Funiculus sociatus GB2-C1: one gene and its partner. The protein of the gene in region 1 interacts with the protein of each later gene in a pairwise test. Links are inferred from orthologs where the notes say so. Each region holds a gene or a part of one and is shown on either strand. Other genes may lie near its edges.

Region 1 (8,152 bases):
AGCACTTAATTGAGCTAATACTGGGGACTGGGGGCTGGGGATTAGGGAATGGGGATTGAGGGATAATCCACTCAGTAGAATCGCCAGTCCCAAAATTTTTATTGTGTATTGATATTGCATGGCTTTATCCAATTTTGGATTTTAGATTTTGGATTTTTGTCTTCAATCCAAAATCTAAAATCTAAAATCCCTGAAAACTGTAGATTTTTTGAGTTTCTAAGTTGTCACAAACAGAGGAAGGTAGAGTACCTATAGGGAAGGTTTGCCGATCTAGGTGTATTTGTAACCCTGTCAGCGGGTCTAAACCAGTTGAAATCATAAATTCCAGTCCTTCCAAATGCTGCCATTGCAATAAAGCATCGAGAATTTGCGCGATCGCTTTCACATAAGGATGACCATTGTCCTGATACCAATCGGATGCTGCCAGATGCGGTTGGTCAAAACCCAAGTGAACAGTTAGCGATGGTTTCCCGAAAAGCGCGATCGCTACAGGTCTCGTTTCTTCCTGCAACAACAAATCGTGACTTCTTGCCAAATGCCGCAGTTTATCCAATCTTTCGTAGCGTTCCGTTACCTGCGGTTCATCCTGCCAGTGCAGCGCTACCGTAACTAAATACGTCTGCAACAGCATATGACCCAACTTTTGGGCTTTTGTCGCTAGATAGATCGAATTATAATCATTTGCCTCAATTAACAACGGCACCCGATCTACCACCTCCAAACCGTACCCTTTCAACCCAGCAATTTTGCGGGGATTATTAGTAATCAAGCAAATTTTTGTTATACCTAAATCGTTGAGAATTTGCGCTCCTACCCCATAATTCCGCAAATCGGCAGGAAATCCCAATCGCTCATTTGCTTCTACAGTATCCAGCCCCATATCTTGCAAAGAATAGGCTTTCAACTTATTAATTAGACCAATTCCCCGCCCTTCTTGCCGCAGATAAACCACAACGCCTGATCCGGCATTTTCAATCATTTTCAGCGCCGCTTGCAGCTGCATTCGGCAGTCGCAACGCAGAGAACCCAAAGCATCACCAGTCAGACATTCCGAGTGCATCCGCACCATCACCTTTTTGTCATTAAAATCAGCTGGGTTGCCCTTAACAATAGCAACTGTTTCTGATTGATCTAGGGTGTTACGGTAAGCGTAAATTTGGAAATTGCCAAACTGAGTAGGCAATTCGGCAATTGTTTCTCGACAGACGAATCTTTCGTGATTGAGGCGGTAACTAATTAAGTCAGCAATACTGATAATTTTCAGATTGTGCATCTTGGAGTATTCTATTAACTCCGGCAACCGCGCCATCGAACCATCGGGATTTTGAATTTCGCAGATCACCCCAGCTGGATATAATCCTGCCAATTTTGGCAAGTCAACCCCGGCTTCTGTATGACCCGCCCGTTTCAAAACGCCACCTTCCCGCGCCCGTAGAGGGAATATGTGACCCGGACGGCGCAAGTCTTGTGGGGATGTTGCGGGATTGATAGCTACCTGGATCGTCAGCGCCCTATCTTCAGCAGAAATTCCTGTGCGTACACCCATAGTAGGGGAGGCATCGATGCTGATGGTGAAGGCGGTTTGGTTGCTGTCGGTGTTGTTGCTAACCATCAAGGGCAGATCGAGTTCATCCAAGCGATCGCCTGTCAGCGCCAGACAAATCAGACCCCGCGCATACACCGCCATGAAATTGATTGTGTCCGGCGTGGCGAACTGCGCCGCACAAATCAAATCACCTTCGTTTTCCCGACTCTCATCATCCACTACCACGACCATCCGCCCAGCCTTGAGGTCTGCTAAGGCAGCATCAATCGAGTCAAATTTAAACGTTTGGTTTGAAGCAGCGCGATGCTTCGCATCTTGGCTTTGAGGCAATTCCACAGATTAACAACAATAAACCGTAAAAAACTATCTCTCTTGATAGTAGCCTGTTGCCACCACTAAGAGGGGCAGTCACTTAGATTATAGAGCGATGTTGCTAACGCGCGATCGCTCACACTTGATACTTATAGTCTGTGGCACAATCGGTAGTTGAAGTATCATCCTTTCTCCTAATAGTGGCACCTGAGCTTGAAAAATTTGGCGAACAAGTCCGACAACTGAGAAAAGCACTAGGGCTTTCTCAGGAAGATTTGGCAGAACTGACAGATTTACACCGCACCTATATTGGCGGAATTGAGCGCGGTGAAAGAAACGTTGCCTTAATCAATATTGTCCGCTTAGCAAAAGCCTTAAATGTGTCACCGAGTGAACTATTAAAAGGAATTGAATGACAGAATTGCCACAACTTATATAGGAACTGCGATATATCAGCATGGTGATGAATAAAGCTAATTAGAATCCGCAGGAAAGCCAAAACTATTTAGCAGTAGCAGTGCTTTTATTAACTGAATAAATTACTAAATTATCGGAGCAATATACGATTAGTTGCTATAGTTAGCCTTGAATCCCGGCAACTAACATTGTCGCGCTGGACGATTATGTTAAAATTTCTACCACCAAATCTTAGTTTTGATACTACAATGCAGCAAAAGTAGCTTTGTGCGATCGCTTTGACTTTGGCTGATTACTGACCGCTTAAAATTAAAGATTTTTAGGAAACAAGAGCATCATGGGTGAATTAGGACGTGTGCCAGTTGGAATTGTTGGCGCGTCGGGCTATGGTGGTGTGCAACTGGTCAGACTCTTGAAGGAGCATCCGGGAGTCGAACTGGTTTACTTAGGTGGCGAAAGTAGTGCCGGAAAGCCATTTTCCGACCTCTACCCGCATCTAGGTCATTGCGTTGACTTAAACATAGAACCCCTGGATTTAGACACCATTGCCAGTCGCTGTAAAGTCGTTTTTCTCTCCTTGCCGAATGGGCTTGCCTATCAGATGGCACCAGCATTGGTGGCGAAGGGGTGCAAAGTGCTGGATTTATCGGCTGACTACCGATTTTTTGACTTGGAAACATACCAATCCTGGTATGGTGGCGATCGCGCAGATCGAGAAATTGCTGCCACAGCAGCTTATGGCTTACCGGAACTATACCGCGATCGCATTGCCGAAGCCTCGCTAATAGGTTGTGCTGGTTGCTACCCTACCGCGAGTCTCCTGGCACTCTCACCACTCTTAAAGCAAGGATTAATCTTGTCAGAAACCGCCATTATCGATGCCAAATCCGGCACATCTGGCGGCGGACGGCAAGCAAAAACCAATCTGTTACTAGCTGAGGCTGACAACTCGCTTGGCCCTTACGGAGTCGGCGGAAGGCACCGCCATACCCCAGAAATTGAGCAAGTTTGTAGCGATTTGGCTGGACACGAAGTCAGAGTACAATTTACCCCGCACCTGATCCCGATGGTGCGCGGAATTTTAGCCACCGTTTACGCCACCCTGCGCGATCCCGGACTGGTGCGAGAAGATTTACTGACCATTTACAAAGCCTTCTACCGCTCATCTCCTTTCGTCAAAATGTTACCAGGCGGCACTTACCCACAAACAAAGTGGGCTTGCGGTACCAATTTATGCTATATCGGCATCGAAGTTGATCCCCGCACCGACCGCGTAATAGTTATGTCAGCAATTGACAACTTAGTCAAAGGGCAAGCAGGTCAAGCCCTCCAGTGTCTCAACCTAATGATGGGTTGGGAAGAAACACTTGGGTTGCCAACTATGGGCTTTTACCCATGAATAAGACACCTCATATTCTCGTTCCCAGGCTGAGCCTGGGAACGAGGGGGTGGGAGGCTGAGCCTCCCGTACCGAAAACTGCGGGGATGGCTAAATTGTTGGCCCCATACCTACAGTAGCGGCATAAGTTGCGCGATCGCCCAATTCATCTTCAATTCGCAGCAAGCGGTTATATTTCGCTACCCGTTCGCTGCGGCACAGAGAACCAGTTTTGATTTGACCTGCGCGAGTTGCTACGGCTAAATCGGCAATTGTCGTGTCTTCAGTTTCGCCGGAACGATGGCTGATAATCGACCGGAAACCATTCCGGGTAGCTAGGTCGATAGTTGCCAAAGTTTCCGTTAGAGAACCAATTTGATTAAGTTTAATCAGGATTGAATTAGCAGCTGCCTGTTCAATTCCTTTTTGTAATCGAATCGGGTTGGTAACAAATAAATCGTCACCAACAAGTTGCACAGATGCGCCCACTTTCTGCGTCAAAAGTTTCCAACTTTCCCAGTCTTCCTCGTGCAAACCATCCTCAATGGAAATAATCGGATATTGCCCGGCTAACTTCGCCATATACTCAATAAAATCAGCAGGCGAATGGGATGCTCCATCGTAAACATACTGACCATCTTTGTAGAACTCGCTAGCGGCAACATCCAGAGCCAAAGCAACTTGTTCTCCTGGCTTATAACCAGCCTTCTCTATCGCCGCCACTAACAATTCTAAAGCCGCTTGATTCGACTCTAAATTTGGCGCAAAACCGCCTTCATCCCCTACGCCTGTTAGCAAATTCTTATCCTTCAACACCTTAGCTAAAGCCGCAAACACTTCAGCACCCCAACGCAGTGCTTCTCGGAAAGAAGTTGCCCCAATAGGCACAATCATGAACTCTTGGAAATCCACATTATTATCAGCGTGAGCACCACCGTTAATCACATTCATCAACGGTACTGGCAACACATTCGACAACGGCCCCCCCAAATAGCGATAAAGAGGCAATTCTAGAGTCGCAGCAGCAGCTTTAGCATTTGCCAGCGAGACGGCAAGAATAGCATTTGCGCCCAGGTTCGATTTATTTTCCGAGCCATCGATTTGAATCATCGTGGTATCAATCAACACCTGATCCAGCGCGTCCAACTCCATTAATTCAGGCGCGATTTTCTCCTCAACATTCTTCACCGCCGTGAGGACACCTTTCCCACCGTAGCGGCTTTTATCATCATCCCGCAGTTCGTGTGCCTCAAAAGTCCCTGTAGATGCTCCACTGGGAACCTGAGCCAGCCCCACCGCACCGTTGATCAGATAAACTTCTGCTTCCACTGTCGGACGACCGCGAGAGTCGAGAATTTCACGAGCCACAATAGCGTCAATGGCTGTATCTGGCGTGTTCATCATTTTGTTTCACCCTTAATAGCAAGATTGCAAGTGGCTCACATTTATGCAGGCCTTCAATCGGCTTTTAGCCCAATACAGTTCAGATATTTCGTTGTCACACATTTGCTCCCCCTAGTCCCCTTCTTCAAGGGAGGTATTTTCAAAGCCCCCGAATTTATCGGGGTATCCTCAAAGCCCCCATAAATTCGGGGGTTGGGGGGATTTACGTTACAAATTTGTTGACATCTAGTAGTCTCACTGAACTGGATCAGGTTTTGTAGCCCGATTGTTAGAATACGTCCTGAACGGACACTCAAGCGTCATATTAAGAAGGAATTTGGGATTAAAACGATGCGAATGCTACACACCATGCTGAGAGTCGGCAACTTAGAAGAGTCTTTGAAATTTTACTGCGAACTGCTGGACATGAAGTTGCTGCGCCAAAAAGATTATCCTGGCGGCGAATTTACCCTGGCTTTTGTGGGTTATGGCGATGAGTCTGACCACACGGTGTTAGAACTAACCTACAACTGGGGCAAAGAACAGTACGATTTGGGAGATGCCTACGGTCACATTGCTATTGGTGTTGATGATATTTACGCCACCTGTAATGAAATAAAGGCGCGTGGCGGCAAAGTCTCGCGGGAACCAGGGCCCATGAAGCACGGTTCGACGGTGATAGCGTTTGTGGAAGACCCGAATGGATACAAGGTGGAGTTGATTCAACTGGGGACTCAGGGTGCCCAAAAGCAGGAAGCGGCTGAAGCAGCAAGTCGCTAGATTTGCGATGTCGCTCGCGCCCTTATAGAGTGGGGCTATACAGACAAAGCCCGCGCACCATCCGGGCTTTTTTTGCATCCTACCCAATACTTTTTTTGTTAGCGATGTTCATCTTTTCTAGAAATTAGCCGAGCTGAACTAGACAGCAATTATACTGAGACATTAAGAGTACAAGTTGTCATAAAAAGAACAAGTTGTAAACAAAAACCTCAATACTGGCGAGGTTGTTACCCCGCCCGCTTGTTGGCGAAGGATATCTGTATTTTTGCCAATAAAAAAGGGGCGGTCAAAATGCCCACCCCTCAAGAGATTATTGAGTTGTTATTAACCGAGCAATTCTTTAGCCTTGGCAACTACGTTGTCAACAGTGAAGCCAAACTTCTCTAGAGCCACGGGGCCGGGGGCGGAAACGCCAAAACGGTCAACGCTGATCATCGCGCCTTCACTGCCAATGTAACGGCACCAGCCGAAGCTAGAAGCTGCTTCCACAGCTAAGCGCTTAGTGACACCTTTAGGTAACACAGACTCGCGGTAAGCCGCATCCTGCGCGTCGAACAGTTCCCAGCTAGGTATGGAGACGACGCGGACTTTCTTGCCTTCACCGCGCAGCTTGTCGGCTGCACCAGCGCAGAGTTGAAGTTCGCTACCTGTACCCATCAGGATGATGTCAGGAGTACCATCGCTGTCAGAGAGGGTGTAAGCACCCTTAGCCACGCCTTCAATAGAAGTGCCAGGCAAGTTGGGCTGTGCTAGACGAGACAGCGCCAGCAACGTCGGGCGATTTTGGTTAGCAGCTTCAATCGCTACCTTATAAGAACCAGAGGTTTCGTTACCATCAGCGGGACGAATCACTGTTAGCTGGGGAATTGCCCGCAGAGATGCGATGGTTTCAACTGGTTGGTGGGTGGGGCCATCTTCACCTAGCTGGATGGAGTCGTGGGTCATCACCCAGATAGCACCTGCGTGGGACAATGCTGAAATACGAATCGCCGCCCGCATATAGTCAGCAAAAACTAAGAAGGTGGCACCGTAAGGGATTAATCCGGAACCATGTAGCGCAATGCCGTTACAAATCGCTCCCATGCCGTGTTCGCGGACACCAAAGCGGATGTTGCGATTTTCGTAATGACCGGGCTGGAAGTCGCCGGAAGACTTGAGCAAGGTCATGCAGGAGTGAGCTAAGTCAGCAGAACCGCCAAGTAATCCGGGGACAACATCAGCCAAGGCGTTGAGGCACTTACCAGACTGATTGCGGGTGGAATCTGCCTTATCTTCTGGGGTGTAGGTAGGTAGTACCTTCTCCCAACCTTCTGCCAGTTTGCCGCTGAGCATTTGTTCTAGTTGGGCTGCTTCGGCACCATACTTGGCTTTGTAATCGGCGAAGTTCTTATTCCACTCTTCCTCGTACTTAGCACCGCGTTCAACGGCTTTGCGCCAATGGTTGAGGGCATCTTCTGGAACCTGAAAAGGCTCGTATTCCCAACCGAGTTTTTCACGGGTTGCAGTTACTTCTGAGCCACCCAATGCGGAACCGTGGACACCTGCGGTATTGGCTTTATTGGGGGAGCCGTAACCAATGGTGGTGCGGACTTTGATCATTGAGGGCTTATCTGTGACAGCTTTTGCTGCTTCAATTGCTTTGTGAATTGCCTCTAGGTCGGTATTGCCGTCTTCTACAGTCAGAACGTGCCAACCGTAAGCTTCAAAGCGCTTACCGACATCTTCGGTGAAAGCTAGGTCAGTGGAGCCATCGATGGAAATGTGGTTGTCGTCGTACAGAGCAATGAGTTTACCCAAACCCAAGTGTCCCGCCAAGGAACAAGCTTCGCCGGAAACACCTTCCATGTTGCAACCATCACCTAAAATTACATAGGTATAGTGGTCTACGATGGTGCTATCGGGCTTGTTAAACTTAGCTGCTAGGTGAGCTTCAGCGATCGCTAAGCCTACAGCGTTAGAAATACCTTGTCCTAATGGCCCCGTCGTGACTTCCACTCCAGGTGTCATGAAGTTTTCCGGGTGTCCTGGGGTTCTTGATTCCCACTGACGGAACTCCTTGATGTCTTCCAGCGTCACGCTGTCGTAGCCAGCTAGATACAGCAGGGCATACTGTAACATTGAGCCATGTCCAGCGGAGAGGACAAAGCGATCGCGGTTAAACCACTTGGGGTTTTTCGGGTTACACCGCATAAAGCGATCCCAAAGCACAAATGCCATCGGTGCAGCGCCCATTGGTAGCCCTGGATGGCCTGATTTTGCCTTCTCTACGGCATCAATCGCCAGAAAGCGGATGGAATTAATACAAAGTTCTTCGAGTGATTGGGTTGCAACAACCA
Region 2 (8,168 bases), on another replicon or contig:
CCGTCGGTAAAGCGTCCACAGCGCCGGGAAAAAGCCAACCACAGGCATCAAATAAATAAATAGTTGGTATAGTGGGGTTTCCAGCTCGTCCCTACTGATGTTTTTATTGTCCAACAAGTCAATTTCTTTCATTGCGGTTCCACAATAGACCCCATAAATAGAACGGTTCCAGTTTGATTATCTCTAATGCAAGAGAAGAACGGGCGGTCTACAATCATTCGGAACGGTTCTTCTGGCCTGCGCGCCAATGAGGTCACTACGCCTACGGCAGTTACTGCTGCTGCTTCGGTGCCTTCTTCGTTTACTTCTACAAAGGTTTTATGCTTGACTTGGTTAAGCTGGAGTGGAATAGAACTCATTTGAGTAAAATTGGCTTTTGAGTCAAAAGCAGACTCCATACCTAACGCTTTTAGGGACTCTGCTAAGGAAGTTTCGTACTCCATTTTAAAGCGAGGCATTTGAATCAATCCTGGTCGCATTGTGAACTTGTTCATCCATTGCTCCCAGTTTTCAGTGTTGAGTTGTTGATATAAAGCTGTCAGATTAGAATTTTGTTTTGGCAGAAAAATATAAAAACTCAGCCTTTCTTGACCATAGGGAATACTTATTGCCTGAAACTGGTCTGTCTCATAGTATCTATATTTTCCGTTTCGCGACATCATTGGATGTTGTTTCTGAGCGCCATTTGTTAAGTAAAAGGGTTTATTAACTGTATTTGCTTTATCAAATTCATTTGTCCAGATGCCTTTAAAATAAATAGCATTGATTAAGAAAAGCACGTGATCTGAACTTAGACCATTGACAATCTGATTGATTTTGCCGCGAGTATTCTCCTTTACCCAATTATTCATAACAGATGGGGAATCAGGGTTATTAAAATCTAAATCGGTAATTTTTGCTTGATAAAATTGCCGATTCCTCTGGAGAAAGTCTGGATTAAAAGAAACTCCTTGTCTTGCCCAAAGGGAGTTCGCGATAGTCAATTGTACTTGGGGGTCTGGATTTTCTAGGATTGCTTTTAAAGCTTCATTGGAGCTGTTTACTTCCTGTAAACTCATTCCTTGGATTTCCAGGGTGTTCGCCATTGCTTGTTGAGTTTTGCCGCTGGCACCGTTGTAGGTCATGGCAAGAGCGATCGCTACACTAGAAGGCGAAATAAAAACGTTCTTGCCGCTGTCTTTTTTCAGAATTTGCTTGAACAGCTTGAAACCAAATTTAGTATTAGCAGCAACCAGCTTTTGATCTACAGAACTATTCTTAGACACTTGTGCCTGCACTTGATTGGGACGAGCGATCGCTATATTAGGATTTTTTAGTGATGACCATCCAACTAAACCCAAAACGATGATACTTGCAGATGCGATCGCTTTTACTTGATTTAATATTTGCGGATTCATTTTGTTGCTTTTTTGCCATAACATTCTTTATATCTAGAATGACGGACAAAAAACACAAACGTTCCATCTGTTACAGTTTTAGTAACTGATTGAGAAGCATGATCACCCGGCGATTAAAAATTGCGGCTACACAAACGAAGCATTATTACCCGGAGATTGGACGCGGCTACACAAACGAAGTCCGGATGGTGCGCGGACTATAATAAAATCCGCACACCATCCGGGCTTTGTTTGCGTAGCGCCATTTAGACTGAGCGCAATTTTTTCTTTTTATTTTTTCGGTACAGTCCACCAAGCCAAAGCGTAAGGCTGGGTATCTTCATTAACTTTCTGACGATACTGGACGCGGATTTTGTAGCGACCAGTGGCGGGAATTTCGTGAAAAATGTGTTCTACACTGTCAACATCGCTTTGTGAAGACCAGATACTTTTGCTGATGTCATCGTCTTCGACGCGCATCAAGTAAATGTCAAGGTTGTTTAAACCGCGATCGCTAAAACTTTCCCCAACATCATACCGCTGGTTCTTATTTTTATCTTGCAACTCCACCAGGCGATCCCAAGCAAGCGTAACTGAGACAAAACTGCCTTGTTGCAGCGGTTGTTCTAACACATAATCTTGAAACGATGACTCTTTTACAGTCTGGTAATCCCAACCTATCGGCGGGAGTGCAGCATCAGGTTTCCACTGGCCAGGACTAAATTGCTGGTAAGCTCGAAAAGCATTCAATTGTCCCGTACCCATTTGGAAATCTAACGGTATTTTTTGGTCTTTGTAGGCATCAGATTCTAACCAATTGCGATTATCTTTGGTCAAAATATCGCGGCTCATTCCCAAGCGTAAACCATCGCCACTATCTTTGATTTTCTCCGCCGAGTTCAACAGCACCGCTTTCATCACTTCGTGGCGGCGGGAATCTAAACTCCAGTTAGACTGTTTTGCTCGCAGCTGGCGATCGCCATATTCTTGTAACAAAGCCACAGAAGCTGTAACATGTGGAGCGGCAAAACTCGTCCCCGTGACACTATCAACCTTTCCTTCCAGATTCAATAAATCAATATTGCTCCCCGGCGCTGCTAAATTAATCGAACGGCGGGGCCCGACATTAATTTCGCGGTTAATCAAACGCCTGCCAATACCAACGGGTGCAGCACTCAAATTGCCAAAGTCCACTTTAGTAAAAACATCCTGGCGGCGCGTTGTGTAAGCAATATTCACACCATTAAAATTGTCAGTGGGAATGGGAATGCCGCCATTGCCTTGATTACCAGCAATTACATAAATCACGTCGTGAACCCGCGAAGACCAGTCAATACATTGTGTTAACAAAGCATTGCCATCCAAAACCGGATCGGTTCGCGAGTCTCGTTCCAAAGATTCGCCAAAACTAAAATTAATCGCTCGGACATCGCCCCCATTTTGCAGTGCTACGTGTTGAGCAGATAAACACTCCTCCGGTTGTCCTGCTTTTTGGGGTGAGCCAACAGCAGAAGAATATAGCCGTGCCTCCGGTGCCACTCCCGGTAAAGCTTTATCCGAGCTAATCATCACAGCCGCTACCATTGCCGCATGAGCATCGACATTGCTATCAGCTTTAGCTGGGGTATCGCGATAAAAGACTCGCATTAGAGAGAATGTTCGCTTCTTGGACGCAGTTTTATCTAACCCAAATTGCCCCGGTCTGCCAATTTCCACCTGACCAATAGCAATCTTTCGTCCCAATAAATTATAAGGAGGGGCGTGCAGCTTGCGGACATCAATGCCAGATTCTCCGAGTGATGACGTATCTTTAGCCAGTGAGGAAGGTGCAGTAATCAGTGGAATACTGATTCCCCAAACAAGCCATGCCAGTTTTTTGACAATTTGCTGCTGCGTCAAGGAAACTTCTCCAATGAATGTGTGAAGGGTTGATTGATACTTACGCTTCGGTGCAATTTTTTCTTAGCCTCCCTTAAAAAGGGGGGTTGGGGGGATCAATACGTGATGGAACTCAGTTTTTGATCCCCCCAACCCTAATTTATGGGGAGTTCTAATCTGTAAAAACGTGATGGAACTTAGGTTTTGATCCCCCTGCCCCCTTAAAAAGGGGGTTCTGATGTGGGGGGATATAACATGATGGAACTTAGGTTTTGATCCCCACTGCCCCCGTTTTTTAGGGAGGTTCTGAATCTGCGTTCTAATCTATAAAATTACGCATTGCATTACTTCACAATTTTTTAAGACTTGCGACATCTTTTGTTAAACTTATTACAACCCAAGGACGCAAAAGAGTATTAATAGCCATGAGCCAGAAGCCGATTGTTGTAGCTCCATCAATCCTATCAGCTGATTTCAGTAGGCTGGGAGAGGAAATCCGGGCGGTAGATGCCGCTGGTGCAGATTGGATTCACATTGATGTGATGGATGGTCGCTTTGTCCCCAATATCACCATTGGCCCGCTGATTGTAGAAGCTATTCGTCCTGTTACACAAAAGCCGCTGGATGTCCACCTGATGATCGTGGAACCAGAAAAGTATGTCGCAGATTTTGCTAAGGCGGGGGCCGATCATATCTACGTTCATGCGGAACACAACGCCTCACCGCATCTGCACCGGACTCTAGGACAAATTAAGGAACTGGGCAAAAAGGCTGGTGTCGTTCTCAATCCTTCTACTCCTTTGGATTTGATTGAGTATGTGCTGGAGCTTTGCGATCTGGTATTAATTATGAGCGTTAACCCCGGTTTCGGCGGTCAAAGTTTTATCCCAGAGATGGTGCCAAAAATCCGGAAGCTGCGCCAGATGTGCGATGAACGCGGTTTAGATCCCTGGATTGAAGTGGATGGGGGTTTGAAAGGTAACAATACTTGGCAGGTTTTGGAAGCTGGCGCTAATGCAATTGTGGCGGGTTCTGCTGTGTTTAAGGCGAAGGATTACGCTGAAGCAATTGAAGGTATTCGTAATAGTAAGCGTCCGACTCCTGAGTTGGCTAAGGTTTAATTTAATTAATTATGCCTGCATCCTCGAAGGGTGCGGCTACGCTAACGAAGCCTGCGATCGCAGGCTTTTTTTGTTGTTAGATGGGGGAGAATGCGATCGCCTTCTTCTCCTGTATGCCAAAAGGTATCTTGTAAGTTAAGACAGAGATGATCACAATCAATCCCCGCCGATCGTAATTTTAGGTGAAGCTAATGCCACGCAGTGAAGACGAGTTACCGGATTTAAAGGCTGCGGTAGAGAACCTTACAGAACAGATTAGTAATCCCCAAAGCTTTGTAGTTTCGTTACACAGGGACAGTTCCGACATCAAGGAGTTCCACACCAAAATGGCTCATGTAGCTGATGCGCTTGAGAGTCGGCTGGGTGAGATGGAAAAAAATATCAGCGGCGCAATTCGTGACGAAATGGGTGATTGGGCTGATAGGCTTGAGAGTCGGCTGGATAATATGGAAAAAAATATCATCCGCGAGGTCGGCGATCTGCGTACCACAGTAACGGAAGTAAATGACAAACTTGATGAACTAATTGCCAAGTTAGACAAATCGCTGGAGCCTGCCAAGTTAGACAAATCGCTGGAGCCGCATCAATCTTGGCGATGCGTACAGATGCTCAGTCATTCCGATCGTGTTTGCTCCGTCGCCTTTAGCCCAGATGGGCAGCTACTCGCTAGTGGCAGTTGGGACACTATCAAACTTTGGCATCCGGGTACAGGCGAAGAAATCTGTACTCTCACTTGTCATTCTGACTCGGTTTCTGGCTTCGCCTTTAGCCCAGATGGGCAGCTACTCGCTAGTGGCAGTGGGGACGACACTATCAAGATTTGGCATCCGGGTACGGGCGAAGAAATCTGCACTTTCACTGGTCATTCCGACTGGGTTTCTTGCATTGCCTTTAGCCCGGATGGGCAGCTACTCGCGAGTGGCAGTGCTGACAAGACTATCAAACTTTGGCATCCGGGTACAGGCGAACAAATCCGCACTCTCCTCACTGGTCATTCCAATTATGTTTCTTCCGTCGCCTTTAGCCCGGACGGGCAGATACTTGCTAGTAGTGGCAGGGGTGACAAGACTATCAAGATTTGGCATCCGGGTACAGGCGAAGAAATCCGCACTCTCACTGGTCATTCTGACTCGGTTGCTTCCGTCGCCTTTAGCCCAGATGGGCAGCTACTCGCTAGTCGCAGTGGGGACGACACTATCAAGATTTGGCATCCGGGTACAGGCGAAGAAATCTGCACTTTCACTGGTCATTGCGACTGGGTTTCTTGCATTGCCTTTAGCCCGGATGGGCAGCTACTCGCTAGTGGCAGTGGGGACGACACTATCAAGATTTGGCATCCGGGTACGGGCGAAGAAATCTGCACTTTCACTGGTCATTCCGACTGGGTTTCTTGCATTGCCTTTAGCCCGGATGGGCAGCTACTCGCTAGTGGCAGTAACGACAAGACTATCAAACTTTGGCATCCGGGTACGGGCGAAGAAATCCGCACTCTCACTGGTCATTCCAACTGTGTTAATTCCGTCGCCTTTAGCCCGGATGGGCAGCTACTCGCTAGTGGTGGCAGTGAGGACAACACTATCAAGATTTGGCGGCGGGATTGAGGAAGGTAAAAGAAGGAGAAAAGAGCTTGTTTTAAGTTGGGGTTGAGATTGTGGGTTAAGTGTGTAAGGCATAATAATCTAACCTAAGTTGCTAGTGATGCGCTCATACTTTTTCTCTCCTCCTGGCATCCCCTTTAAAAAGATAGGACTGTTTCATTCCCAGAAAATCCGCCAGCGATTGAAATCGCTGTCTCATAGCGAAAGTCGTCTGAAGACGACTCAAATATACTCTTTATAGTCGTCTTGAGACGACTTGGGCTATTAGCCAGGGACTTAAGTCCCTGGCGGGTGAGGGCAGAATAAAACAGCCCTACCCTTAAAAAGGGGGATTTTGAATCTTCCCACCGTCTTGATGCTTCCTAATAAAGGAGATTCCCTCCGAGTTCCAGCATCGCTTTTTCAGGGGGTTAGGAGGAATAAAACTGTCTATATTTAGAACTAACAACTTGCGTTATTTTATGAAACTTACTTACGATCCAAGATACAACATTGCTTATATCTACCTACAAGAAAAAATAGTACAGGTAGAAACCATCCAGGTAAGTGATGAAATGAATGTGGATATAGCGCCAGACGGCACTATTTATGGAATTGAACTACTTAATGCAAATCAACAATTAGGAGCCGATAATCAGGGAAAGTTGATTGTAGTAAATGAAGCTTTGGGAGAATCTTCCGAGATTAAACTGGCACTATGAAAGATTTATAATAAACAAAAAAAGGCGATCGCTTCCGGATCGCCTAAGTTTCAACAACCAACGTTTAATTCAGTTTTAGATTGCTTTAGTGCTTGCGATCGCTTAGCCACTTAGCAGCCACAATACCAAAGACGGCTGCAACCATTGGATTGCTCAAAAACTTGACAACCGCAGGCTGATCTGCTAACACTTCTTGGAAGATATCCGGGTGGCTGTGATAGGTAAAGGAAGCCAGTTTGCTGACATCATCAGCACTCATGTGCTTGGGGTTATGGGTAGAGAGTCCCAACTGTTGCTCAAGTTGGCGATCGCTTAATCCCCTTTGCTTCAAATGCTTGAAGAATTCCTTGGCTACATCATCGCGTTCGTTGGGTTTAATTTGCGCGATCGCTTTTTGCAGTTCGGGTTCCATCTGCGCTGGTGGAATGCTGTTTGGATGCAGGGAACGTCCGAACAGTTGACGACGCTCATCTCTTGAGGAACGTTGAGCAAAATCATCAAAACTTTGGTAATCCTTTGTTGGATCGCTAGGAGCATCTTCAAGAGATTCGCTGTTACCCCCAGCTAAATCGTTCATTACTTGACGCTTATATTGTTCGCTGCTGGTCATTTTTGTTATCTCCTGGTTCAATCACGAAAAAACTTATTAAATTTTGAGTCGAGACGCGGTTTATAGCGTCTATAAGGATGGTTTTTGATGTCCTGTTAGACTATGCGCCTTGATACTGAATCTGCTTTGACTGAACGTCATATTTTGCAGTCAAAATCAGTTTTTTATCAGGGGCATACATCAACACAGTTAAATCTTGGTTTGGGAAATTCTTGTGGAATCCTTGAACTAAAGACTTGGATAAATCCTTAACTTCATTTGGACGCACTTGCGGCGAAATTACAACTCCTAATTTGTTGTTATCTCGCACGTAAGCATCATTAACCAATCCTTTAGCAGTCTGCACAACCCAATTTCCGAAATCTTGGCCTGCTGCTGTGCTACCGCGTTCTAACAGTTGATAACTGGCTTGGCTATTAGCAGCAGATGGTAAAGTTGGTTGCTTAGCCTGAGTTGCACCAGCACAAGAAGTGGTAATGGTAAGAACCAATACCAAGGCTAATGCAGTCAAAAAATTTCGGCTTTTTTGAAATAAATTCATAGGCTTGTCCTCAAAAAAAATGGCTGTTTTAAAAGAATTATCGGTTGTTTTCTTGGCGGTAATCCTGTTGCAGGGCTTAGATAATTTTGCAGCTACCTAAACCCTGCATCAGTAAGACTTACGCCCGGTCGATCAGATCTTTAGCTTTATCTTTGAGGTCTTCACCAGTGTGGCGAACTTCAGCCTCAGCTTGCTTAGATTTACCTTCGGCTTTATCTTCTGGATCGCCAGTGATATTGCCTAGTGCTTCTTGGGCTTTCCCTTCAATATTTTTGCCAGTTGCTTTTGCTCTATCTTCTACACTCATTTTCCTTCTCCCTATTTTTTTTTACAGCTTTTATTT

Evidence for each region.
Region 2: the proteins of eno (region 1) and rpe interact in binary tests that used the Escherichia coli proteins (3 or more experiments, as listed by UniProt). The link is inferred for Funiculus sociatus GB2-C1 from one-to-one orthologs.

What each region holds. Positions count from the first base shown.
Region 1 is NZ_JAMPKJ010000014.1:85,876-94,027, forward strand. Bases 2,912-5,874 are described here. They hold eno (phosphopyruvate hydratase), read right to left. Parts: upstream 5,058-5,874; coding sequence 3,765-5,057; downstream 2,912-3,764. Other genes in these bases: argC (N-acetyl-gamma-glutamyl-phosphate reductase), read left to right, coding at 2,912-3,674; gloA (lactoylglutathione lyase), read left to right, coding at 5,388-5,816. Also shown: NDI42_RS09555 (tetratricopeptide repeat protein), read right to left, coding at 1-120; ribBA (bifunctional 3,4-dihydroxy-2-butanone-4-phosphate synthase/GTP cyclohydrolase II), read right to left, coding at 182-1,882; NDI42_RS09565 (helix-turn-helix domain-containing protein), read left to right, coding at 2,059-2,274; more of argC, read left to right, coding at 2,613-2,911; tkt (transketolase), read right to left, coding at 6,141-8,152. UniProt on the Escherichia coli protein: Catalyzes the reversible conversion of 2-phosphoglycerate (2-PG) into phosphoenolpyruvate (PEP). It is essential for the degradation of carbohydrates via glycolysis.
Region 2 is NZ_JAMPKJ010000001.1:211,856-220,023, reverse strand. Bases 2,549-5,527 are described here. They hold rpe (ribulose-phosphate 3-epimerase), read left to right. Parts: upstream 2,549-3,679; coding sequence 3,680-4,375; downstream 4,376-5,527. Other genes in these bases: NDI42_RS01055 (WD40 domain-containing protein), read left to right, coding at 4,567-5,527; NDI42_RS01065 (S8 family serine peptidase), read right to left, coding at 2,549-3,260. In the rest of the region: NDI42_RS01075 (hypothetical protein), read right to left, coding at 1-132; NDI42_RS01070 (serpin family protein), read right to left, coding at 129-1,397; more of NDI42_RS01065, read right to left, coding at 1,668-2,548; more of NDI42_RS01055, read left to right, coding at 5,528-5,976; NDI42_RS01050 (DUF2283 domain-containing protein), read left to right, coding at 6,435-6,674; NDI42_RS01045 (hypothetical protein), read right to left, coding at 6,760-7,284; NDI42_RS01040 (hypothetical protein), read right to left, coding at 7,385-7,825; NDI42_RS01035 (CsbD family protein), read right to left, coding at 7,944-8,132. UniProt on the Escherichia coli protein: Catalyzes the reversible epimerization of D-ribulose 5-phosphate to D-xylulose 5-phosphate.